DNA from 4 places in the Kitasatospora sp. NPDC001132 genome. Region 1 is predicted to be linked to each of the others. Evidence: riboswitches for the same ligand, from Rfam matches in the RefSeq annotation. Region 1 holds a riboswitch; each other region holds the start of a gene.
The links. A riboswitch is a leader RNA that binds a small molecule or an ion and turns the genes downstream of it on or off. The one in region 1 is predicted to bind cyclic di-AMP.

Region 1 (5,687 bases):
GAGTGGCCGACCAGCACGTGCAGGCACTTCACCCGGTCCGGCATGCCGCCGGCGCTCGGGAAGCCCTCCAGCACCTCGATCGCGTCACGCCGGGCGATGTAGTCCTCGTGCGCCTTCTGGTAGGCGGCGGCCAGCTCCGGGTCCTCGGCGAGCCGGGCGCTCTGGTCCTTCATCACGCCCTCCGCCTCCAGGGTGCCGATCAGCGAGGCGGCCTTGGGGCAGGTCAGGTAGTAGAGCGTCGGGAACGGCGTGCCGTCCGGCAGACGGGGGGCCGTCTCCACGACGTCGGGGTTGCCGCAGGGGCAGCGGTGCGCCACGCCGCGCAGGCCGCGCGGCACCCGGCCGAGCTGGGCGGCGATGGCCGCGACGTCGGCGTCGGAGACGGTGGGGTGGTTCTCAGTGGTCATGGGGGGAGGTGTCTCCAACGGGGGACGGTGGGAGGGGAAGGGGGGTGGCGGGGACCGCCGCGGCGGTGTCGGCGGCGTCCACCGAGTCCCAGATGCTGGCGTACCAGGGTTTGGCGGCCATCGCCTGGCCGGTGGCGCTTCCGGGGGCCGCGTTCCGGGCGGAGGCCGCACCGGCCGCGGAGGAGGAGGGCTGGGCGGAGCCCTGGCCGGCCGGGTCCACCGCGATGTACGGGGTCTCCCCCGGCACCGCGTAGTGCAGCCGGGCGCGGGCCTGCGCCTTGACGTACTCCGGGTCCTGCCAGCGGGCCCGCTCCCGGCGCAGCTGCTCGACCTGCTGGCGCGCGTGGTCGGCCTTCGCCCGCTGGGCGGAGATCTCGGCGCGCTGGGAGATGAACTGCCGCGTCGGGTAGGCGAGGATCGCCACCAGGGAGCAGAGCACCAGGACGAGGACGGTCGCCCGGCTCGTGAACCGGGGCCGGGCCGCCAAGCCCGGGATCCTCCAGCCAGCCATCTCCCGTATCCCCTCCTGGTCGCGACGGTGCCCCGCCGTCCACCCTACGGGGTGAACGGCGGGGCACCGGTCAGGCGTGCGCTACCGGGAGCACTCGGCCCCCGTCTCCGGAGCGCTCAGCCCCGGACTCGCCGTACTGATCCGCTGGTCACTCGGCGGAGCGGAAGCGCGGGAAGGCACCGCGGCCGGCGTACTCGGCGGCGTCGTCGAGGATCTCCTCGATGCGCAGCAGCTGGTTGTACTTGGCGACGCGCTCGGAGCGGGCCGGGGCACCGGTCTTGATCTGACCGCAGTTGGTGGCGACGGCCAGGTCGGCGATGGTGACGTCCTCGGTCTCGCCGGAGCGGTGCGACATCATGCAGCGGTAGCCGTTGCGCTGGGCCAGTTCGACGGCGTCCAGGGTCTCGGTCAGCGAGCCGATCTGGTTCACCTTCACCAGCAGCGCGTTGGCGGTGCCGGTCTCGATGCCGCGGGCCAGGCGGGCCGGGTTGGTGACGAACAGGTCGTCGCCGACCAGCTGGACCTTGTCGCCCAGCTTCTCGGTCATGGCCTTCCAGCCGTCCCAGTCCGACTCGTCCAGCGGGTCCTCGATGGAGACCAGCGGGTAGGCGGCGACCAGCTCGGCGTAGTACTCGATGAGCTCGGCGGCGGTGAGCTCCTTGCCCTCGAAGTGGTAGGCGCCGTCCTCGTAGAACTCGGAGGAGGCGACGTCCAGGGCCAGTGCGACGTCACGGCCGGGCACGTAGCCGGCCTTCTGGATGGCCTCGACGATGAGGTCCAGGGCCTCGCGGTTGGAGTCCAGGTTCGGGGCGAAGCCGCCCTCGTCGCCCAGACCGGTGGACAGGCCGCGCTCCTTCAGCACGCCCTTGAGCGTGTGGTAGACCTCGACGCCCCAGCGGACGGCCTCGGAGAAGGACTCCGCGCCGATCGGGGCGATCATGAACTCCTGGATGTCGACGTTGGAGTCGGCGTGCGACCCACCGTTGAGGATGTTCATCATCGGGACCGGCAGGACGTGCGCGTTCGGGCCGCCCAGGTAGCGGAACAGCGGCAGGTCGCTGGCCTCGGAGGCGGCGTGCGCGACGGCCAGCGAGACGCCCAGGATGGCGTTGGCGCCGAGCGAGGACTTGTCCGGGGTGGCGTCCAGGTCCAGCATGGCCTGGTCGATCAGGCGCTGCTCGGTGGCGTCGTAGCCGACCAGCTCCGGGCCGATCTGCTCGATGACGGCCAGGACGGCCTTCTCGACGCCCTTGCCGAAGTAGCGGTTCTTGTCGCCGTCGCGCAGCTCCAGCGCCTCGAAGGCGCCGGTGGAGGCACCCGACGGGACAGCGGCACGACCCGTGCTGCCGTCGTCGAGGCCGACCTCGACCTCGACCGTGGGGTTGCCGCGCGAGTCGAGGATCTCACGGGCTACGACGACATCGATGGACGGCACGAGGCATCTCCTTGCGGAAGCAGGGTCCGGTCTGACGGTGGGTGCTGTCAGCAGGACGATTGCGGAGTCGTTACGACCAGAGCCTAACCGCCCGGGCTCCCGGGGCCACGTCCACCTCGGTCCCGTCTCAGCGTGTGGCTCCACTACCCACCGGTAGTTCACCTGCTTGTCCCAGCTTGTCCCACCGGAGCGGGCGAATGCGGACGAAGGGGACCGGTAGGAACCGGTCCCCTTCGGACGGCGGGCGGAGCGGCACCGGCGTCGGGCCACGACGGGGGTGACGGCCGGGGTGACGACGGCGTCGGGTCACGACGGCGTCGGGTGACGGCCGGTGCGACGGCTCAGCCGAGGTGCAGCACCTGGCCGGGCATGATCAGGTTCGGGTCGCCGCCGACGGTGGCGTGGTTCTGCTCGTACAGCGCGTGCCAGCCGCCGGAAACGCCCTGGGCGGCGGCGATGGTCGACAGGGTGTCCCCGGCGCGGACGGTGTAGTCGTGGCCGGCGGCCTGCGGGGCCTGCTGGGCGGCGAGCGGAGCGTACTGCGGCTGGGCGGCGGCCTGGCCGGCGTACTGCTGGTAGACGCTCTGGTGGCTGGTCCAGTACCAGGCGCCGTTGTTCTGGTACCAGAACACCTTGGCGTCGGCGTCCCAGCCGGCCTTGCCGGAGAAGCCCGGGGTCTGCGGCTGCGCCTGCTGCTGCGGGGCGGCCTGCTGGACCGGCTGCGCGGCGGGCTTCTGGGCGGCGGGCTTCTGGACCGGCTTCTGGGCGGCGGGCTGCTGCGCGGCCGGCTTCTCGGCCGGCTTGGCGGCGGGCTTCGGGGTCTGCTGCTTGGGGGCGGACTGCGGCTTGGCGTCCGAGGAGGTGTCGACCACGGCCGCGGCGCCGCCCTTGGTCAGACCCGCCTTCTGGGAGCAGACCGGCCAGGCGCCCGGCCCCTGCGAGGCCAGCACCTTCTCGGCGACCGAGATCTGCTGGGCCTTGCTGGCCTGGTTGGCCTGCGACGCGTAGGCGGTGCCGCCGTACGCCTTCCAGGTGCTGGAGGTGAACTGGAGGCCGCCGTAGAAGCCGTTGCCGGTGTTGATGCTCCAGTTGCCGCCGCTCTCGCACTGGGCGACGGCGTCCCAGGTGGAGGCGGGGGCGGCGGAGGCACCGGTGGCGGTGAGGAGCGGCATCGCGAGTCCGACGCCGGCCACACCGGCGACGGCGATGGCCTTCTCGGCCTGGGTGCGACGACGGTGACGGCCAGTTCCAACGAACAGCATGAAGAGGTCCCTCTCCGCACGCCTGCGAGGTGAGCTGTCGGGTTCGGACCGGGAGGTGGCCCGGCCGCCGTACGCGGAAACGATTCCGCTCGGGCGGCTTCACCCCAAGCCGTGGGAGACGGCAACCAACCTGGTTCCCCCGCCCCTGCCCAGGGTCTGGTCGGTTTCCCGGGCGCGGCGGGCAGGATTCGGCGTTCCGCGCACGAGGTCCGCAGCTGCGAACTCCAGGGAGAGTAGACAGATCATCAGGACAATCACAAGCTCATATCGTCGATATCACACGACAATTACGGCCCGTGTTCGATCGCCTACCAACAGCGGTGTTATGTCCGGATTGATGGGTGTTCACACCTCCGACGGCGGGCGATCGGCGACCTCCCGTCAGCGTGATCTCAGCAGGTCGGAGGCGTTCGAGAGGCCTGCGAAGGGGGCTGCGGAGGGGTGTGCGGAGAGCGGCCCTCCGGGCTGAATTCCACCGGTAGTTCGCGCAGCCCACGCATGATCAGGCCACCGCGCCAGCGCAGGGCGTCCGGGCTTTCCGCGAGCCGCAGATCGGGCAGCCGGGAAAGCAGCGAGGCCAGCGCCGCACGCCCCTCCAACCGGGCGAGCGGAGCGCCGATGCAGTAGTGGATGCCGTGCCCGAAGCCCAGGTGGGGATTGTCCGTACGGGCCAGGTCCAGGGTGTTCTCGGCGGCGAACCGGGCCGGGTCGCGGTCCGCCGCGGCCAGCACCACGAGCACCGGGTCGCCGACCGGGATGTCCACCCCGCCGATGGTCAGCGGACGGGTCGCGAACCGCCAGGTAGCCAGCTCCACCGGCCCGTCGTAGCGCAGGAGTTCCTCGATCCCGGTCTCCAGCAGCGCGCTCTCCCCGCGCGCCACCGACTCCTGCAGCAGCCGGCGCTGCTCCGGGTTGCGCAGCAGCGCGTACGTGCCGTTGCCGATCAGGTTCACGGTCGTCTCGAAACCCGCGAAGAGGAGGATGAAGGCCATCGCCGCGGCCTCGTTCTCCGTCAGGTGCTCACCGTGGTCACTGGCCCGGATCAGACCGGAGATCAGGTCGTCCCCGAGGTCGGCGCGCTTGCGGTGGATCAGCTCCAGCAGGTACGCCCGCATCCGCTTCACCGCCCGCCCCACGCCACCGCGTTGGCCGCCGCCTTGCCCCGGCTTCGTGTGTCGCAGCATCATCCCGGCCCAGTCGCGGAAGTCGTCCTGGTCCTCGGCCGGCACCCCGAGCATGTCGCAGATCGCGTAGATGGGGAGCGGGAAGGCGAACTCGTGGATCAGGTCCGCCGAGCCGCGCTGCGCGAAGCCGTCGATCAGCCGGTCGGTGAGCTGCTGCACCCTCGGCTCGAACTCGGCCACCCGGCGCGGCGTGAACGCCTTCGACACCAGGCGGCGCAGCCGGGTGTGGTCCGGCGGGTCGATGTTCAGCAGGTGGGTCATCAGGTCCGCCTGCCGCTCCCCCGGGATGCCCACCCGGCCGGTGCGGTGCGCCTGCTCGCTGTGGTGCGCCGGGTTCTTCGACAGCCGGCTGTCCGCGAGCGCCTGCCGGGCGTCGGCGTACCTGGTCACCAGCCAGGCCTCCACCCCGCTCGGCAGGGTGGTGCGGTGCACCGGGGCGTGCTCGCGCAGCCAGGCGTAGGCGGGGTACGGGTCGGAGGCGAACTCCCAGGTGAACAGCTGCGGGGCGGGGGCATCGGAGGACGCGGCGGCGGGCCGGGCGGGGTCGGGCTGAGCTGGCATGGACCGACCGTATCCGGTGCGACCGGCGCACCCGCCCTCCGGCGGGGCGCGCCCGTCGGGCGGCGCTCCGCGGCGGGGTCATGACCGGGCCACGGCCGGCTCATGGACAGGCCGTGGCCGGGCCGTTGACCGTCCGTGGACGGGTCGTGGACGGTCCGTGGACAGCTCTTGGCCGACTCTTGGCCGCGGGGCGGGCGTGAGCCTGGTCACCTGAGGGGTAATCCCTGTTGCGGAGGGTCAGGACGTGCCTACGATCCTCCGCAGTACGCGTGGGCGCCGGTGCGGTGTCGCCCACAGGGAGGAGCAGGCCATGCGGGTCAGCGGGTC
Region 2 (5,687 bases), on a different contig from region 1:
TCGCCGCCCGTGAGCGGATCACCCGCCACGACGTGAAGGCCCGCATCGAGGAGTTCAGCGAGCTCGCCGGGCACGAGCAGATCCACAAGGGCATGACGTCCCGGGACCTGACCGAGAACGTCGAGCAGCTCCAGATCCGCCAGTCCCTGGAGCACGTGCGGGACCGCACGGTGGCCGTGCTGGTGCGTCTGGCCAAGCTGTCCGCCCAGCACTCCGAGCTGGTCATGGCCGGCCGCTCGCACAACGTGGCCGCTCAGGCCACCACCCTGGGCAAGCGGTTCGCCTCGATCACCGACGAGCTGCTGGTCGCCTTCCGCCGCCTGGAGGAGCTGATCGCCCGCTACCCGCTGCGCGGGATCAAGGGCCCGGTCGGCACCGCCCAGGACATGCTGGACCTCCTCGGTGGGGACACCGAGAAGCTCGCCGAGCTGGAGCGCCGGGTCGCCGGGCACCTCGGCTTCGACCACGTGCTGACCAGCGTCGGCCAGGTCTACCCGCGCTCGCTGGACTTCGAGGTGCTCACCGCCCTCGTCCAGCTGGCCGCCGCGCCGTCCAGCCTGGCCAAGACCATCCGCCTGATGGCCGGCCACGAGCTGGTGACGGAGGGCTTCAAGGAGGGCCAGGTCGGCTCCTCCGCGATGCCCCACAAGATGAACACCCGCTCCTGCGAGCGCGTCAACGGCCTGGCCGTCATCCTGCGCGGCTACGCCTCGATGACCGGCGAGCTGGCCGGCGACCAGTGGAACGAGGGCGACGTCTCCTGCTCGGTGGTGCGCCGGGTCGCGCTGCCGGACGCGTTCTTCGCCTTCGACGGCCTGCTGGAGACCTTCCTGACCGTCCTCGACGAGTTCGGCGCCTTCCCCGCCGTGATCGAGGCCGAGCTGGACCGCTACCTGCCGTTCCTCGCCACCACCAAGGTGCTGATGGGCGCGGTGCGCGCGGGCGTCGGCCGGGAGACCGGGCACGAGGTCATCAAGGAGCACGCCGTCGCCTCCGCGCTGGCGATGCGGGCCGGCGCCCGGGAGAACGAGCTGCTGGACCGGCTGGCCGCCGACGAGCGGATCCCGCTGGACCGGGCCGCCCTGGACGCGCTGCTGGCCGACAAGCTGTCCTTCACCGGCGCGGCCGGCGCCCAGGTCGCCGAGGTCGTCCGCCAGGTGGAGGCCGTCGCGGCCGCCTACCCGGAGGCCGCCGAGTACGCGCCCGGCGACATTCTCTGACGGGCGGCATTCCCTGACGGGAAGCGCCTTCTGACGTAGCGTCAGCCCTTGGGTGAGGGCCCCGCCGCCGGACCGGTGGCGGGGCCCTCGCGCGTCACGGGGACGTGGCCCGGGTCGAGCGGCGGGGCGGTGGGCCCGCACGGCCAGTCGCAGTTCGGCTCGGCCACCGGCTGCTCCTCGGGGGCGAGCACGTTGCCCCGTACGGTCGCGGAGGCGATCAGCCCGCCGGCGACCAGCAGGCCCGCGCAGATCAGCATGGCGGTGTGGAAGGCGGCGTCGACCGAGGAGGGTACCCGGTAGGCGTCGCCGCTCAGCCCGGCCAGCGCCGGCAGGGCGGCCACCGCGAGCAGGCCGGCCGCGCGGGCGGCGGCGTTGTTGACCCCGCTGGCGATGCCCGCGTGGCGGACCTCGACGGCGGCCAGCACGGTCGCCGTCAGCGGTGCGACCAGCAGCGTCATGCCGCAGCCCATCACCGTGACGGCGGGCAGCACGTCCACCCAGTACGAGGAGTCCGGGCCGATGCGCAGCATCAACAGCACCCCGGCGGCGCACAGCATCGGGCCGACGGTGAGCGGGATGCGCGGGCCGATCCGCTTGCCGAGGCGTCCGGCACGGGCGGACAGCAGCAGCATCAGCACGGTGATCGGCACCAGGGCGAAGCCCGAGACCAGCGGCGAGAACCCGGACACGATCTGGAGCTGCACCACCAGCAGGAAGAAGACGCCGCTGAACGCCGCGTACACGCACAGGGTGACCAGGTTCACCGCGGTGAACAGCCGGGAGGAGAAGAGGCCGAGCGGCAGCATCGGTTCGGGCGCGCGGCGCTCGACGGCCACGAAGGCGACGCCGAGCACCACCCCGATCACTCCGCTGACCCAGACGGCGGGGGACAGGCCCTCGCCGGCCGCGGTCAGCGCGTAGGTGATCGCGCCGAGGGCGAGGGCAGCGAGCACGGCGCCGAGCACGTCGAAGCGGCCGGAGGCGTCCTTGTCCCGGCTCTCCGGCACCGACCGGGTGGCGACGGCGATCACGGCGGCGGCGAGCGGCAGGTTCAGCAGGAAGATCCAGCGCCAGCCGGGGCCGTCCACCAGCCAGCCGCCTAGGAACGGGCCGACCGCCGCCGACACCCCGCCCAGGCCGGACCAGAGGCCGACCGCCGCCGAGCGGTCGTCAGGGTGGAAGACGGCCTGGAGCATGGCGAGCGAGCCGGGGGTGAGCAGTGCCCCGCCGATGCCCTGGACGGCGCGGGCGGCGATCAGCACGTGGATGTTCGGTGCGGCGGCGCAGGCGGCGGAGGCGATGGCGAACCAGACCACGCCGATCAGGAAGACCTTGCGCCGTCCGTACCGGTCGCCCAGCGCGCCGCCGAGCAGGATCAGGCCCGCCAGGGTGAGCAGATAGGCGTTCAGGGTCCATTGCAGGGACGCGAGGGAGGCGCCGAGGTCGGCGCCGATCCGGGGCAGGGCGACGTTCACCACGGTGCCGTCGAGCATCGCCATGCTGGAGCCGAGCACCGTCGCCAGTAGTACCCAGCGGCCCTGCGCGGTGCTCAGGCGCAGGGTGCCGGCCTCTGAGGTGGCCACGGGCGAATCCTGCGCTGCCGGGGCGCACGTGACAAGGGTCACCGGTGGGTGTGTTGACGGTGGGCGGGGTGTGAGTGGGCGGCTGCGCAGCGTCGCGGATCTCGGCGCAGGGTCGTGGATCAGTGGCGGGGGGTGAATGGATTGTGTGCGGAACGTGTGCTCCGGCCTGCGGAGGGTCACCGGGGAAGGGGGAATGGTTGCGCTTTCAAAGATCGACATTGCTTCACCCGAACGGATGGGTTTTAGTTCAGCGACCGCCCGGCCAGTCCGGACGGATCCGCCGGGTGGAACGCCGAGTCCTGCCGCTGCCCGGTGGTTCGAAACGAACTCTGTACGGCAGGAGCGGGGGACCCACAGGTAAGTCGCCGGACCGGAGTTCGCGCCTCAGGGCGCGGGCGTCCAGGACCGGCTAGGGGTGAAGCCGCGCATGCGGCCGGGCAACTCCAGCCCGAACCCGACAGCTCACCTCGCAGGCGTCGGAGAGGAAACTTCCATGCCTGCTCAGGCTCGTCGTATCGCCCTGCCCCGCGCCGCCCGCATCGGCATCGCCACCGCCGTCACCGGCGTCTCCTTCGCCCTCCCGCTCGTCACCGCGATGAGCGCCCAGGCCCACACCGCTCCGGCCGCCCCGGTCGCGCAGGCCGCCGCCTCCGCCCGCGCCGAGTCGGCTGCTCCGGCCGATGCTCCGGCCGCCCAGGCAGTGCAGGAGAGCTACCGCGTCGTCAGCGGTGACACCCTGTCCAAGATTGCCGAGGTCAAGAACGTCGAGGGCGGCTGGCACGCCCTGTACGAGCAGAACCGCTCGGTCGTCGGTGCCGACCCGAACCTGATCTTCGCGGGCCAGCGGCTCGCGCTGCCGGGCCACGCCGTCGCGCCGTCGGCCGACTCCGCTCCGGCGAAGGCCGCCGCCCCGGCCGAGTCGGCCGCTCCCGCGACCCAGGCCGCCAAGGCGCAGGACCGGGTCCAGGTGCGGACCGAGGCCGCCAAGCCGGCCACGCAGCTGCAGACCCAGCTGCAGGTCGCCACCCCGGCCCAGGCCGTGACCGCCACTCCGGTCGCCGCCGCCACCTCCGGCTTCGTCGCCCCGCTGGCCAACCCGAGGCTCGGCACCGCCTACGGTGTGGCCGGCTCGATGTGGGCCTCCGGCCACCACACCGGCCAGGACTTCGTCGCCTCCACCGGCACCCCGCTGCGCGCCATCGCCAACGGTGTCGTGGTCAAGGCCGGCAACGGCGGCGCCTACGGCAACGAGGTCGAGATCAAGCTCGCCGACGGCCACTACGCCGAGTACGCGCACCTCTCCTCGATCGGCGTGAGGATCGGTCAGGCCGTCACCGTCGGCCAGCAGATCGGCCTGTCCGGTGCCACTGGCAACGTGACCGGCCCGCACCTGCACTTCGAGGTCCGCAACGGCTCGGAGTACGGCTCGGACATCAACCCGGTCGCCTACCTGCGCGCGCACGGCGTCGCGCTCTGACCCACGGCTGAGCTCCGAGGGTTTCCGGAACCACCGTCGCTGCGGGGCGAAACGATCCTCCGGGATGGTCATGTCGGGTGACCGCTCGACCGGGTGATCGCCGCACGGCGGACATGGGCGCGGGACACGCCCAGGCCGGCCCGGCCGTACGAGGACTCCTCGTGCGGCCGGGCCGGCCACTGCCGTTTCCGTGCCGCCCGGCTGTTCCCGGGTTTCGTTCGGACGGGTCGAACGCGGCGTCAACTCCGGTGTGACGGAGGGGTTCGGTGGCGTCGCCGGGTGGCCGTGGCACGTCATGCTGGCGAACGGTCAGCGCCCGGTCGGTCCGGCCGGGCGGGCGGGTCCGGAGGCGAGGAGGGCGGATGGCGGTCCGCAGTGGGGGCGTGGCGGGGAGGACGGCCGGCCGGGAGCGGCCCGGGGAGGACGGGGTCGACCGGCTGAAGGCCGATTCGGTCGGCCTGGTCGGCGTGGTGTTCATGGCGCTCGCCACCGCCGCCCCGATCACCGCGATGACGGGCAACCTGCCGATCATCGTCGGGCAGGGCAACGGCGTCGGCGCGCCCGCCGCGTACGTCGTGGCGACCGTGGTGCTGACGGTGTTCTCGGTCGGCTACGTCGCGATGGCCCGGCACATCACCGCGGCCGGCGCGTTCTACGGCTACGTCTCGCACGGGCTGGGCCGGGTGGTCGGGATGGCCTCGGGACTGCTGGCGGTGCTCGCGTACGTCGTCACCGAGGCCTCGGCCCTCGGCTTCTTCGCGTACTCGCTGCGGGGACTGGTCCGTTCGCAGCTGGGGGTGGAGCTGGGCTGGGGCTGGTACGCGCTGTCCGGGGCGGCGGTGATCGGGGTGATGGCCTGGTTCGACCTGCACCTGACGGCCAAGGTGCTCGGCGTCGCGCTGGTGCTGGAGATCGGGGTGCTGAGTGCGGTCTCGTTCGCCGTGCTGTTCTCCGGCGGCGGCCCGGACGGGATCGTGCTCGCGGCCGTGAACCCGCTGAACGCGCTGAGGGGGGTGGGGAGTTCGGCGGCCGCGGCGGGGCTCGGCCTGTTCTTCGCGTTCTGGTCCTGGGTGGGGTTCGAGTCCACCGCGATGTACGGCGAGGAGTCCCGCGACCCGAAGCGGGTGGTGCCGCGGGCGACGCTGGTGTCGGTGATCGGGGTCGGGCTGCTCTACGTCTTCGTGTCCTGGATGATCGTCTCCGGCAACGGGGTCGAACGGGCGATCGCGGTGGCGAACGGCGCGGTGCCGGGCAAGGACGGCAACAGCCTGTTCTTCGACCCGCTCGGTGCGCACCTGGGGGCCTGGGCGGTGAAGGTGTTCCAATGGCTGGTCGTCACCGGCTCGTTCGCCTGCGCGATGGCCTTCCACCAGTGCGCGGCCCGCTACCTGTACGCGATCGGGCGGG
Region 3 (5,687 bases), on a different contig from region 1:
CCCGGGCGGACCTGGCGCACCGGCTCCGGGCCGGGGACGTCCAGGGCCAGCATGCCGCGCACCCGGGCCCGTTCCAGCCGGCCGAAGCCGCGGGCGAGGCCGGTCAGCGCGCCCAGGACGGGCAGGCCGATGACGGTGGCGAAGGTGCCGAGGCCGAGGCACAGCAGGGTGATCGAGGAGGCGAACCCGGCGATCGCCAACGGCAGGCCGCTGAGCGCGAAGCCGACCTCGCGGTAGTAGTAGGCCGAGAACGGCGCCCGCCACAGGGCCGGCCGCCGCTCGGTCCACCGGGCCCGGACGGGGCGCGGGTCGTCACCGTAACCGCCCGGGACGTCCCAACCCCGGTCCTCCATGCTGCGGCTGCTGCTCATGCTCCCGGCCCCCGGCCCCTCGTACTGTCGGTCGTTCGTCCCGCTGACGAGGTCCAGTCTGGTGGACGCGCCGGCCGGCTGGGATCCGGAGGCCTGGCGGATCCGGGGTGGGGTTAACCCCCCTCCGTCCGGACGGCCGGGCCGCGCCACTCGTCGGCGAGCAGCGAGTAGAGGTAGGAGTCGGACCAGACGCCGTCCTCGAACACGTCGTGCCGCAGCCGCCCCTCCAGTCGGAAGCCCAGCCCGGTGAGCACCTTGACGGAGGCCGTGTTGGCCACGGCGACCCGGGCGGCCAGCCGGTGCAGGCCCAGCGGACCGAAGGCGAGGTCGCAGAGCAGGCCGACGGTCTCGCCCGCGTAGCCGAGGCCCCAGCACCCGCGGGCCAGCACGCACCCGAGCCAGGCGGCGCGGTGCCCTTCGAGGGTGAGCGAGGCCTGCCCGATCGGCGTCGCGTCGTCCGGCTCCTCGGCGTCGGCGAGCCTGGTGACGGCGAGCCGGTAGGTGTCCCGCTCCTCGGCCATCGCCTCCTCCAGGTAGAGCTCGACCTGGTCGGCGCAGTCCTCCCGGTCGCTCGGCCCGAAGGGCAGGTACCGGGTGACCTCCGGGTCGCCGAACAGCGCGTGCAGCGCGTCCACGTCGCCCTCGGTGTGGTGGTACTCGCGGACGGCCAGTCGCGGGCCGGTGAGTCGTACGGGGACCATGGCTGCCGACCCTATCCCCGCCCGGCGGCTACCGTTCGGACTATGAACGACGAAGACCTGCGGCTCGCCCCGCGCACCAAGGCCGCCGACCTGCTCGCCTGGGCGGCCGAGCAGGACCGCGCGCCGGTGGCCGAGGGGCCGCTGCGCGCGGTGCTGGCGCTGCTGGAGCTGGGCGAGGGCAGGATGCACGACGGCTGGCCCGAACTGACCTCCGACGCGGTGGAGCACCTGCTCCACGAGCGGCTCCACCTGTACGTCCAACCCGCGCCCGAGGAGGACCCGCTCGCCTACGGCGACGCCGTCCGGCTGCTGGTCGACCACCAGCGGGCGGCCCGCCGGCTGAACGCCAAGCGCCAGGAGCGGCTGCACGAGGAGGCCGAGTGGCAGGGGGAGGTCGCGGCCGGGCTGCTGCGCCGCGCCGACCTGGTGACCTGGCCCCGGCTGTACGCGCTGCTGCTGCACGCGCACGGGGCGGACGTCACGGACCCGGAGGCGGTGCGGGAGTGGCTGGCCGGCTTCGGGGAGTTCGCCGAGGAGGAGCGGCTGGCGGCGTTCGAGGCGCTGGCGTCGGCCGGCTGGCTGGACGAGCCGGACGAGCGGGGCTGGGGCCCGGGCCGGGTGCTCTCGGTGGGCATGGCCACGGACGGCGCGCGTCGGCTGCTGGAGCAGGGCCTGATGCGGCGCAGCTACCGCAACCTGGCGCGGCTGACCGCGCTGGGCCGGCCGATGCCGGACGAGTTGGCCGGGGACTTCGGGAGGTTCGAGGAGGCGGCGGTGGACGCGGCGCTCGACCTGTTCGGCGCCTGGACGGTGCCGGGGCTGCCGCGGCTGCTGGTGACGGAGTTCCCGGAGCTGGCGCCGGAGCCGGGCCCGGAGGAGATCGACGCGTACCTGGCGCAGCTGCCCGTCGAGGAGTGAGACGCGGCGCGGGAGGCCCCGGTCCAGGGGCCTCCCGCGGGTGCGTCGGTGGGCGTGCGTCAGGGGTTGAGGCCGCGCTGCTGGAGCCAGGGCTCCGGGTCGACCGGGGCGCCGCCGCCGGGGCGGACCTCCATGTGCAGGTGGGGGCCGGTGACGTTGCCGGTCGCGCCGACCTTGCCGATCTGCTGGCCGGTGGCGACGTTGCCGGAGCCCTTGGTGATCGAGGAGAGGTGGCAGTACCAGATCTCGGTGCCGTCGGGCAGGGTCTCGACGATCCGGTAGCCGTACGAGCCGGCCCAGCCGGCCGAGGTGATGGTGCCCTGGCCGAGCGCGTGGACGGGGGTGCCGGTGTCGGCGGCGAAGTCCAGGCCGGTGTGCAGGTTGGCCCAGTAGCGGGCGCTCTGGCCGTAGTGGGCGGAGAGCCGGTAGTCGTTCACCGGGAGGGTGAGGGCGGCGGCCTTGGCCCGCTCGGCCTCCTCTGCGGCGCGCTTGGCCTCGGCCTCCTTGGCGGCGGCCTTGGCTTCCGCCTCCTGGGCGGCCTGCAGCCGGGCGGTCTCCTCGGCGGCGGTGCGCTGGCTGTCGGCCTGGTGCTGGATGCGGGCGGCGAGCGCGAGGCCGGGGTCGGCGGAGAGGGCGACCGGGGTCTCGTCCGGGACCTCGACGGCGGGGGCGGCGGCCGGGGTCGCCGAGGCGAAGCCGGTGGCGCCCAGCGTGGCGGCGACGGCGGTGACGCCGAGCAGCGGGGAGGCCCCGCGGGTCTGACGCGGCATCCGGTGGCGGTTGGTGTCGGCCTCCGCGGCGAACGCCTCCGGGCCGAAGGCCTCGGGGCCGTCCGGGCCGGGGTGGTCGAGGAGCTGGGTACCGGCTGCGGGGCCGGCCGGGTGTGCCGGGGTGTGCGTCGACGCCACGGAGGCGCGCTCCTTTCCTTCCTTCGCGCCTACCGGGTTAGCTGACGGGTTCGGAGCAGGAAGGTCTCCTACGGCCGGGCCGGAGCCCCGCCGATTCACCCCAAGGAACGTGGTTCCCCGGCTCCCTGACCTGCCCGGGGGCGGGTCGGCGGGATTAGGCGACGGCGCGCACGGTGCCGTCTGGGTACGGCGTTGACAACCGCGCTGCGTTATCAAACGTTAATCCTAGGAGGCTCTGATTCCAAGCCATCCGTTTCGGGCCGCCCGATCGCAGGTGAACGGACGTCAACGAACGACCCCTCACGCACGGCCCCATCTGAGTACCCCTACTCATGTGCGGCCCGGCCGGGCGGCCGCATCCTGACGCCATGAGCGCACCGATGCAGACCCGCACCACGGCCGCGTACCACATCCAGGCCGTCCTCTCCTTCGCCCTGTCGGGCATCGCCCTCGCCGCCGGGATCGCCTACCTGCCGGTCGGCGGGTGGACCCGGGCCTTCCTCGGGATCGGCCTCCTCTACACCGTCACCTCCGCGTTCACGCTGGCGAAGGTGGTCCGGGACCGGCAGGAGTCCAACGAGATGGTCACCCGGGTGGACCAGGCCCGGCTGGAGAAGCTGCTCAGCGAGCACGACCCGTTCAAGGTGGAAGGGGTCTGACCGCACCCGTCCGACCGCGCCCCTTCCCCCCGGCCCGCCGACCGCTTGACGGCTAAGGCTATTAGCCTTAGCTTTATGGCTATCGGCAGTACCGCCGATGCCCAGCACCCGCGGCCCGAGGAGGACCCCGTGAACGGCACCATCACTCCGAGCACCCAGTACCTGAGCGTTCCCGGCGGCCGGATCGCCTTCGACGACACCCGGCAGGGCGACGGCACCCCCGTCGTCCTGCTCCCGGGCATGCTCGACAGCCGGGCCGCGTACCGGCACCTGCGCCCGCTGCTGGTCGCCGCCGGCCACCGCGTCGTCACCATGGACCTGCGGGGCTTCGGCGAATCCTCGATCAGCTGGGACGACTACAGCCCGGCCGCCATCGCCGACGACGTCCTCGCCCTGCTCGACCACCTCGGCATCGAGCGCGCCGTCCTCGCCGGCAACTCGTACACCGGGGCGACGGTCGTGAAGGCCGCCGGGGACGCGCCCGAGCGGGTCGCCGGGATCGTCCTGATCGACGCCTTCGTCGAGAGCCCGCGGCCGGGCGCCCTGATGCGCGGCGTCATGGCCCTGATGGGCCCCGCCCTCGTCCACTGGCCGGCCTCCTGGGGCTTCTACCTGCGCCGGATGGCCTTCCCCGGCGCCAAGCCCGCCGACTTCGACGCGTACGTGGACGGGCTGGTCGCCGCGCTGCGCACGCCGGGACGGAAGACCGCCACCCGCGGGTACGTCCACGGCGACTCGGCGCCGGTCGGCTGGACGGCCGCGGTGCGGTGCCCGGCGCTGGTGGTCATGGGCGACAAGGACCCCGACTTCCCGAAGCCGGAACTCGTCGCCGACCGGCAGGCCGCCGCGCTCGGCGCGCGGAAGGCGATGATCGAGGGGTCCGGGCACTACCCGATGGCCGACAACCCGGCGGCCACCGCGGACGCCCTGCTGCCGTTCCTCGCCGAACTCGGCTGAGCGCCGCCGCCGGCCCCCGCCCGACCCTGCCCCTGCCTGCCCCTGCCCGCCCCGCCGACGTCACCGGCACCCGCCCGGCAGCGCCCGACGTCACCCGACTTCGACCCGTACGGAGAGCCCGAACCCATGCCCCGCGTAGGACTGACCCCCGACCAGGTCGTCGACCACGCCCTCGCCCTCATCGACGAGCAGGGCGCCGAGGCCCTCACCCTGGCCTCCGTCGCCGCCCGGGCCGGGGTCGCCGCCCCCTCGCTGTACAAGCACGTCAGCGGCGGCCTCGCCGAACTGCGGCGGCTGATCGCCGTCCGGGTCACCGGGGAACTGGCCGACCGACTGGCCGAGGCGGCCGTCGGACGCAGCGGGGACGACGCCGTCGCCGCCGTGCTGCGCGCCTACCACGCGTACGCCACCGAGTACCCGCACCGCTACACCGCCCTCCCCCAGGCCCCGCAGCCGGACGACGACCTGGCCCGCGCGGCCGCCCGGCTCGTCGGCGTGATCGTCGCCGTCCTGCGGGAGTACGGCCTCGACGGCTCCGAGGCGATCCACGCCGCCCGCACCGTCCGCTCCCTCGCCCACGGCTTCGCCTCGCTCACCACCGCCGGTGCCTTCCAGCTCGCCGAGGACCTCACCACCACCCACGACCGCCTCGTCGCCACCCTCACCACCGGCCTGCGCGCCTGGCCCGCGTAGCGGCCCGGCGCCGGAGCGGCCCGGCCGCGCCCCTTCCGAACAGCGTGAGCACAGACCCCACACATCGTGGAACGCGATCCGGCCACCCGGCTCGATTCCGACGCTGCCCGCCGGTGCCGGTCGGGCAGGTCCGGGCCCTCGTCAGGCGGTGGGATCGGGGTCGAACGAGTGCCGATTGCCGCCGAATTGACTCGATATTGACGAGATCCGGTCACTTGGCGAGATCCGTTCACACCTTCGTAGGATCATCACCCTAGAATTCGCCGCGTGACGATGACTCAGTGGTCCGTAACGGCAACCGGCGTGCTCGCCGTCCTCGCCCTCGTGGCCGCCGCGCGCTACCGCGCCGTGTCCGTCACCCAGCGCGGCCGCGCCGACCGTCTGCAGGGCGAACTCGCCGCCGTCCAGGAACAGCTGGCCGCCGAGCTCTCCCGCCGCGGCGCCGACCTCGCCGCCGTCCAGCAGGAGCAGGAGCACACC
Region 4 (5,687 bases), on a different contig from region 1:
AGACAAAGGCCGTCGTGGTGTCGGCACCCACGACGGCCCCCCGATGGTGGAGCACGGCGGCCGGTCAGACCGCCAGGTGGTCGAACTCCCCGTCCTTCGCCCCCAGCAGCAGGGCGGCGATCTCGGCCCGGGTGTAGATGAGGGCCGGTCCGTCCGGGAAGCGCGAGTTGCGCATCGCCACGTCGCCGCCCGGCAGGGCCGCGAATTCAACGCAATTGCCCTGGGAGTTGCTGTGCAGACTCTTCTGCCAGACCACCCCCTGGAGATCGGCGGCGGCCATCCCGTTGTAGGTGTCGTACGAACCGTTCGTGTCCTGCGAGTCGTGCATAGAAGTCTCCCGAAGAGCTCCGGAGTTGTCGTCCAGCGCGGCGCCCCCGGCACCGCCGAAACGAACGGACCGGCCCCGTACCGGTCCGGCACAACGCCTCACTTGACGCGATGATAGCTGCAGTGCACGTGCATCAGCACGAGACATTGCAGGTGCACGAGGCCTTTTATTCGCAGGCGCGAACTCTTCACGGACCCTTCTCCTGACGGTACGTAAACGGACATAGCCGATGGAATCGCCGGGTTCGCGATAACCGGCCGTGAGCACTTCCCCGCCGAATGTTGATCTTCGAATGCCGGGAGTCGCGCGCCCGTGACCCTCAGTCAAACCACCCCTGTGCTGTGAGACATCTCACGCGCCCCGGGTGCAACGCCCGCCCCTCGGATCACGTCGAGGCAACCACGGGCGACCGTACGGGGGTTGGGCGAAGAATGTCCGGATTGTAGGCAAAGCGCCCGGACCGGCGCCGAGGACGCGCCGGGTCCGCACCGCGCTCGCGTGAATCCCGCACGGCAGCCGACTGCAAGCCTGACGGGCAGATGTCCTACGATCTCCGGCATGAGCACCGCAGCCATCCCGGGCGCGCCACTGCCCGTCCGCACTCCAGGCTCCCGTGCGCGGGGGCGCCACCGTCGTCCCGAGCGCCCCGAGATCCCGGCCGGCGCCCCGGCCCTGGTGCTCGCCGTGCCCGCGACCGCCGGGCCCGAGTCCCGCTCGGTCGTCGAGGAGCTGCTCTCGATCGTCCGCACCGAGCAGAACGGCGTCCAGACCGCGGTCGGCTACCTCCCGGGTGACGGCACCGAGGGCGCGGACGGCGAGGACCGCACCGTGGCCGAGCTGCTGACCCTGGCCGCCGAGGCCGGGCTTCCGATGCCCGTCCTGGTGCCGCTGGTGCCCGGCCCGCACACCTTCCTGACCGAGCTTCACGCGCTCGCCGCCGAGTACGGCGCGCCCGTCACCGACCCGCTGGGCCCGCACCCGCTGCTGGCCGAGGCCGTGCACGTCCGGCTGTCCGAGGCCGGGCTGGCCCGGGCCGACCGCGCCCGGCTGTTCGCCATCGCGACCGCCGCGGACGGCGTGGTGCTGACCACCGTCGGCGGCGAGGACGCTGCCGCCGCGGCCGGCATCACCGGCGTGCTGCTGGCCGCCCGACTGGCCGTGCCGGTCGTCGCCGCCGCGCTCGACGTGCCCGGCTCGGTGGCCGCGGCCGTCAACCACCTCAAGGAGACCGGCTCGCAGCGCCCGGCGCTGGCCCCGCTGGTGATCGGCCCGGAGGCGGACTCCGAGCTGCTCGCCACCGCCGCCGAGGAGACCGGCTGCCCGTCGGCCGCGCCGCTGGGCTCGTACCCGTCGGTCGGCCAGCTGATCGCCTCCACGTACCTGGCCGCGCTGCCCACGCCGTCCCCGGAGGACCTGGCGCGGGCCGAGGCGGAGGCGGCGGCCGCCGCCGAGGCCGAGGGGGTCACGGAGGGTGCTCGCGGCGCCCACGCGGCCGCCGAGGCGCCCGCCGGGCAGTAGTTCGACTCCGCGCGCCGCTCGGCGCGCTCCGAAGGGCCCGGAACGGCTTGCGTTCCGGGCCCTTCGCTCTATCCCTCCCACCGCCCGCGCGTCGTCCCTCCCGGATCGCCCCTCCCGCGTCACCCTCCCGCCCGGATGCGGACGGCAATGACGACGATGACGCGAAAAATAGCGCGGAATGTCCGTTCTGGTGGCATTTGAAAGGGAATAGGGAGCGCAGGCCCAGGTGTTCGAATCGCGCCCACTCCCCCACCGCCAGGGTGCGCCGGCTCCGCGACTCGGCGCGGTGTCACATCAGCTCTGAGGTGGAGCCAGTTGTCGACTTCAGCAACGGCATTGCCCGAAAACGATCATTTACGATCATGGATGGCGGCAATTTTGGCAGTTCCCACTAAACCGTGATGCGCATCACAGTGGTTTGCAGTTTGAACTTGAGTCTGATTAACGTGCTCCCCGTTCGTGACCACACGAACCCGGTTCATCCGCAACGCCGAGTCCTGCCGTCGGATGTCCTGGCAGCGCGAAAACGCACCACGGCAGGAGCGGGGGACCCACAGGTAAGTCGCCCCGGACCGGTCTGCGGAACGGTCCAGGGCTAGGGGTGAAGCCGCGCCCACCGGCGCGGCCGGGCAACTCCAGCCCGAATCCGACAGCTCACCTCGCAGGCGTGGGAGAGGACTCCGTCTTCATGCTGCCCACCAACGGCACCAGCCTGCCCGGCCGAACCCGCCGCGTGATCGCCGCCCTCGGCGTCGCGGGCGTCGGCCTCACCGTCCCCTGCCTCACCCCGGGCACCGCCTCGGCCGCCTCCGTCGCCACCTGGGACAAGGTCGCCCAGTGCGAGAGCGGCGGCAACTGGAGCATCAACACCGGCAACGGCTTCTACGGCGGCCTCCAGTTCACCTCCAGCACCTGGTCCGCCTTCGGCGGCACCGCCTACGCGACGCGCGCCGACCTGGCCACCAAGGACCAGCAGATCGCGATCGCCGAGAAGGTCCTCGCCTCGCAGGGCCCGGGTGCCTGGCCCGTCTGCTCCGTCAAGGCCGGCCTGGCCAAGGGCGGCACCCCGGCCGCCGTCGACACCTCGGCGGGCTCGGCCACGGGCTCGACCCCTTCCAAGCCCGCCGCGCCCGTCCAGAGCGCCAAGCCGGCCACTCCGGCCGCGACGCCCCAGGCCCCCGCCGCGAAGCCCGCCGCGCCCGCCCAGGACGGCGCGCAGGCCACCGCCTCCGGCAACCGCGGCGACTGGGTCCAGAAGCGTCAGCAGCAGGCCCAGGGCGGCGACTACACCGTGGTCGAGGGCGACTGGCTGTCCTCGATCGCCGACCAGCACAATGTGCGGGGCGGCTGGCAGCGGCTGTACGAGCTCAACCGCGGCACCCTGACCGAGGGCCCGGACACCATCTACCCGGGCCAGCAGCTGTCCTTCGGCGGTGCGACCGGCTCGGACTCCACCGGGTCCGACCGCTCCCAGAAGTCCGGCCAGTCCGCGAACGGCGGTGCCGTGAACGCCCAGCCGACCGCGCAGACCCCGGCCCCGGCCGCCAAGCCGGCCGCCAAGCCCGCGCCGCAGGCCCAGACCCAGGCTCCGGCCGCCACTGGCAGCATGGCCGCCGCGGTCGCCTTCGCCGAGTCGAAGGTCGGTCAGGCGTACGTCTACGGTGGCACCGGCAACGGCGGCTGGGACTGCTCCGGTCTGACCCAGGCCGCGCTGCGCGCCGCGGGCATCTCCGTCCCGCGCGTCGCCGCCGACCAGGCCGCCGCCAGCACCCACGTCTCGCTGGACAGCCTCAAGCCGGGCGACCTGCTGTTCTGGTCCAACAACGGCAAGGACTCCGGCGTCTACCACGTCGCGATCTACGTCGGCAACGGCAAGTACGTCGAGGCCGCCAACCCGAGCTCGGGCGTCCGCGAGCAGAGCATCGCCAACTGGGCCCCGGACTTCGCCGGCCGGGTCTGAGAACGGCGCGCAGTCGGACAGCCGACGGGCCTCAGGTAACAGGTAACAGGTAACAGATTTCATCATCTGTCAGCTGTCGCCCGAACGCTGACCACCCACCGCCCCCGGGGAGAGTCTGGTCGCTCTCCCCGGGGGTTCCGACGTACCTCCGGCCATATCCCCGTGGTGGATCCCCGCTCCAACGGGCATGCTGCTGCTCTGCACCCGAGGACACCCGAGGAGGAGTCCACATGGCCCAGGTCACCGTCACCCTCGACGCGAACCTCGCGATCGACGTGATGATGCTCTCCGGCACCAAGAACCCCCAGGACGCCGTCGAACTGGTCCTGCGCGACTACCTGGCCCGCGGCCGCCGCACCGAGACCCGGACCGGCGACGCGACCGACGGGCACTGCCTGACCGCCGACGGGCCGACCACCCAGGAGGGCTGACCACCCGACGGCCGCCACGACCACCGACGGCCGCCACGACCGGCCGCGCGCACGCCGAAGGGCCCCGGAGGGCAACCGCCCTCCAGGGCCCGTACGTCGGCCGCGGCCGCCGGCGCTCAGCGCGCGCAGGCCCCCGTGGACCCGCGCATCACCAGCTCCGGCTGGAACATGAACTCGCCCCGCTGGGCGGCGTTTCCGCCGACCTCCTCCAGCAGCGCGTCGACCGCCGCCGTGGCCATCGCCTCGACCGGCTGGCGGATCGTGGTCAGCGGCGGCTCGGTGAAGGCGATCAGCGGCGAGTCGTCGAACCCGACCACCGACACGTCCTGCGGCACCGACAGCCCGCGCTGGCGCACCGCCCGGATCGCCCCGAGCGCCATCATGTCGCTCCCGCAGACGATCGCCGTGCAGCCCTTGTCGAGCAGCGCGCCGGCCGCCGCGTGCCCGCCCTCCACGCTGAACAGCGTGTGGTGGACGAGGTTCTCGGCCGCCTCCCCGCTGTGCCCGAGCACCTCGCGCATCGCCGCCGTGAAGCCCTCGATCTTGCGCAGCACCGGCACGTACCGGCGCTGCCCGACGGCCAACCCGATCCGCTCGTGCCCGAGTTCGGCCAGGTGCTGGACGGCCATCCACATCGCGGCCCGGTCGTCCGGCGAGATGAAAGGCGCGTCGATTTTCTCGCTGTAGCCGTTGATCAGCACGAACGGCACCCCGCGTCCGGCCAGCCGGGCGTAGCGGTCGTGGTCGGCGGTGCTGTCGGCGTGCAGTCCGGAGACGAAGACGATGCCCGCCACTCCCCGGTCCACCAGCATGTCCACGAGTTCGTCCTCGGTGGACCCGCCCGGCGTCTGGGTGCACAGCACCGGGGTGTAGCCGTGCCGGCTGAGCACCTGCTCGATCACCTGGGCCAGCGCCGGGAAGATCGGGTTGCTCAGCTCCGGCGTGATCAGACCGATCAGCCCGGCGCTGCGCTGGCGCAGGCGGGTCGGCCGCTCGTACCCGAGCACGTCCAGCGCCGCCAGAACGGTCTGCCGGGTGGCGGCGGAAACGTTCGCCTTGCCGTTGAGCACGCGGGAGACGGTGGCTTCGCTGACCCCCGCCTGCGCCGCGATGTCTGAGAGTCGCGCCGTAGTCACGGTCCCAGAGCCTATTCCAACCACGTCAGACCGCCCACCAGCCGGTGCTGTCCGGTGCGAGCACCGTCTCGCCGCCGTCCACCACGAGGTCGGCCGAGGCGAGCAGCAGCGCGCCCGGGGCCGCGATCCGCACCGGCTCGCCGGTGGTGTTCACGGTGCAGACGAAGGCGCCGCGGCGGAACGCCAGGGTGCCCTCGGGGCTCTCCAGCCACTCGACCCCGGTGCCGGCGCCGAGGTCGGGCTGGGCCCGGCGGACGGCCAGCGCGCTGCGGTAGAGCTCCAGGGTGGAGGTCGGGTCGCCGGTCTGCGCCTCG

Region 2: it holds a riboswitch for cyclic di-AMP, as region 1 does, so the genes downstream of both, ACWDBE_RS20740 (M23 family metallopeptidase) here and ACWDBE_RS38335 (LysM peptidoglycan-binding domain-containing protein) in region 1, are expected to answer to the same signal.
Region 3: it holds a riboswitch for cyclic di-AMP, as region 1 does, so the genes downstream of both, ACWDBE_RS11910 (M23 family metallopeptidase) here and ACWDBE_RS38335 (LysM peptidoglycan-binding domain-containing protein) in region 1, are expected to answer to the same signal.
Region 4: it holds a riboswitch for cyclic di-AMP, as region 1 does, so the genes downstream of both, ACWDBE_RS17045 (transglycosylase family protein) here and ACWDBE_RS38335 (LysM peptidoglycan-binding domain-containing protein) in region 1, are expected to answer to the same signal.

What each region holds. Positions count from the first base shown of each region.
Region 1 covers NZ_JBSFKF010000063.1:9,310-14,996, reverse strand. The annotation lists partial or broken gene ACWDBE_RS38350 (DUF501 domain-containing protein) at 1-425, opposite strand, end outside; gene ACWDBE_RS38345 (FtsB family cell division protein) at 397-918, opposite strand; gene eno (phosphopyruvate hydratase) at 1,067-2,353, opposite strand; gene ACWDBE_RS38335 (LysM peptidoglycan-binding domain-containing protein) at 2,695-3,615, opposite strand; cyclic di-AMP (ydaO/yuaA leader) riboswitch at 3,621-3,787, opposite strand; gene ACWDBE_RS38330 (cytochrome P450 family protein) at 4,008-5,360, opposite strand; gene ACWDBE_RS38325 (SDR family NAD(P)-dependent oxidoreductase) at 5,671-5,687, shown strand, end outside.
Region 2 covers NZ_JBSFKF010000014.1:148,577-154,263, reverse strand. The annotation lists gene purB (adenylosuccinate lyase) at 1-1,220, shown strand, start outside; gene ACWDBE_RS20745 (MFS transporter) at 1,262-2,803, opposite strand; cyclic di-AMP (ydaO/yuaA leader) riboswitch at 3,157-3,294, shown strand; gene ACWDBE_RS20740 (M23 family metallopeptidase) at 3,297-4,280, shown strand; gene ACWDBE_RS20735 (APC family permease) at 4,643-5,687, shown strand, end outside.
Region 3 covers NZ_JBSFKF010000007.1:60,195-65,881, forward strand. The annotation lists gene ACWDBE_RS11895 (sensor domain-containing protein) at 1-371, opposite strand, end outside; gene ACWDBE_RS11900 (GNAT family N-acetyltransferase) at 485-1,072, opposite strand; gene ACWDBE_RS11905 (hypothetical protein) at 1,115-1,990, shown strand; gene ACWDBE_RS11910 (M23 family metallopeptidase) at 2,050-2,898, opposite strand; cyclic di-AMP (ydaO/yuaA leader) riboswitch at 2,911-3,069, opposite strand; gene ACWDBE_RS11915 (YiaA/YiaB family inner membrane protein) at 3,267-3,557, shown strand; gene ACWDBE_RS11920 (alpha/beta fold hydrolase) at 3,633-4,514, shown strand; gene ACWDBE_RS11925 (TetR/AcrR family transcriptional regulator) at 4,641-5,207, shown strand; gene ACWDBE_RS11930 (ATP-binding protein) at 5,481-5,687, shown strand, end outside.
Region 4 covers NZ_JBSFKF010000010.1:275,912-281,598, reverse strand. The annotation lists gene ACWDBE_RS17055 (DUF397 domain-containing protein) at 65-328, opposite strand; gene ACWDBE_RS17050 (sirohydrochlorin chelatase) at 887-1,846, shown strand; cyclic di-AMP (ydaO/yuaA leader) riboswitch at 2,364-2,527, shown strand; gene ACWDBE_RS17045 (transglycosylase family protein) at 2,514-3,806, shown strand; gene ACWDBE_RS17040 (hypothetical protein) at 4,037-4,237, shown strand; gene ACWDBE_RS17035 (LacI family DNA-binding transcriptional regulator) at 4,354-5,373, opposite strand; gene ACWDBE_RS17030 (glycoside hydrolase family 13 protein) at 5,399-5,687, opposite strand, start outside.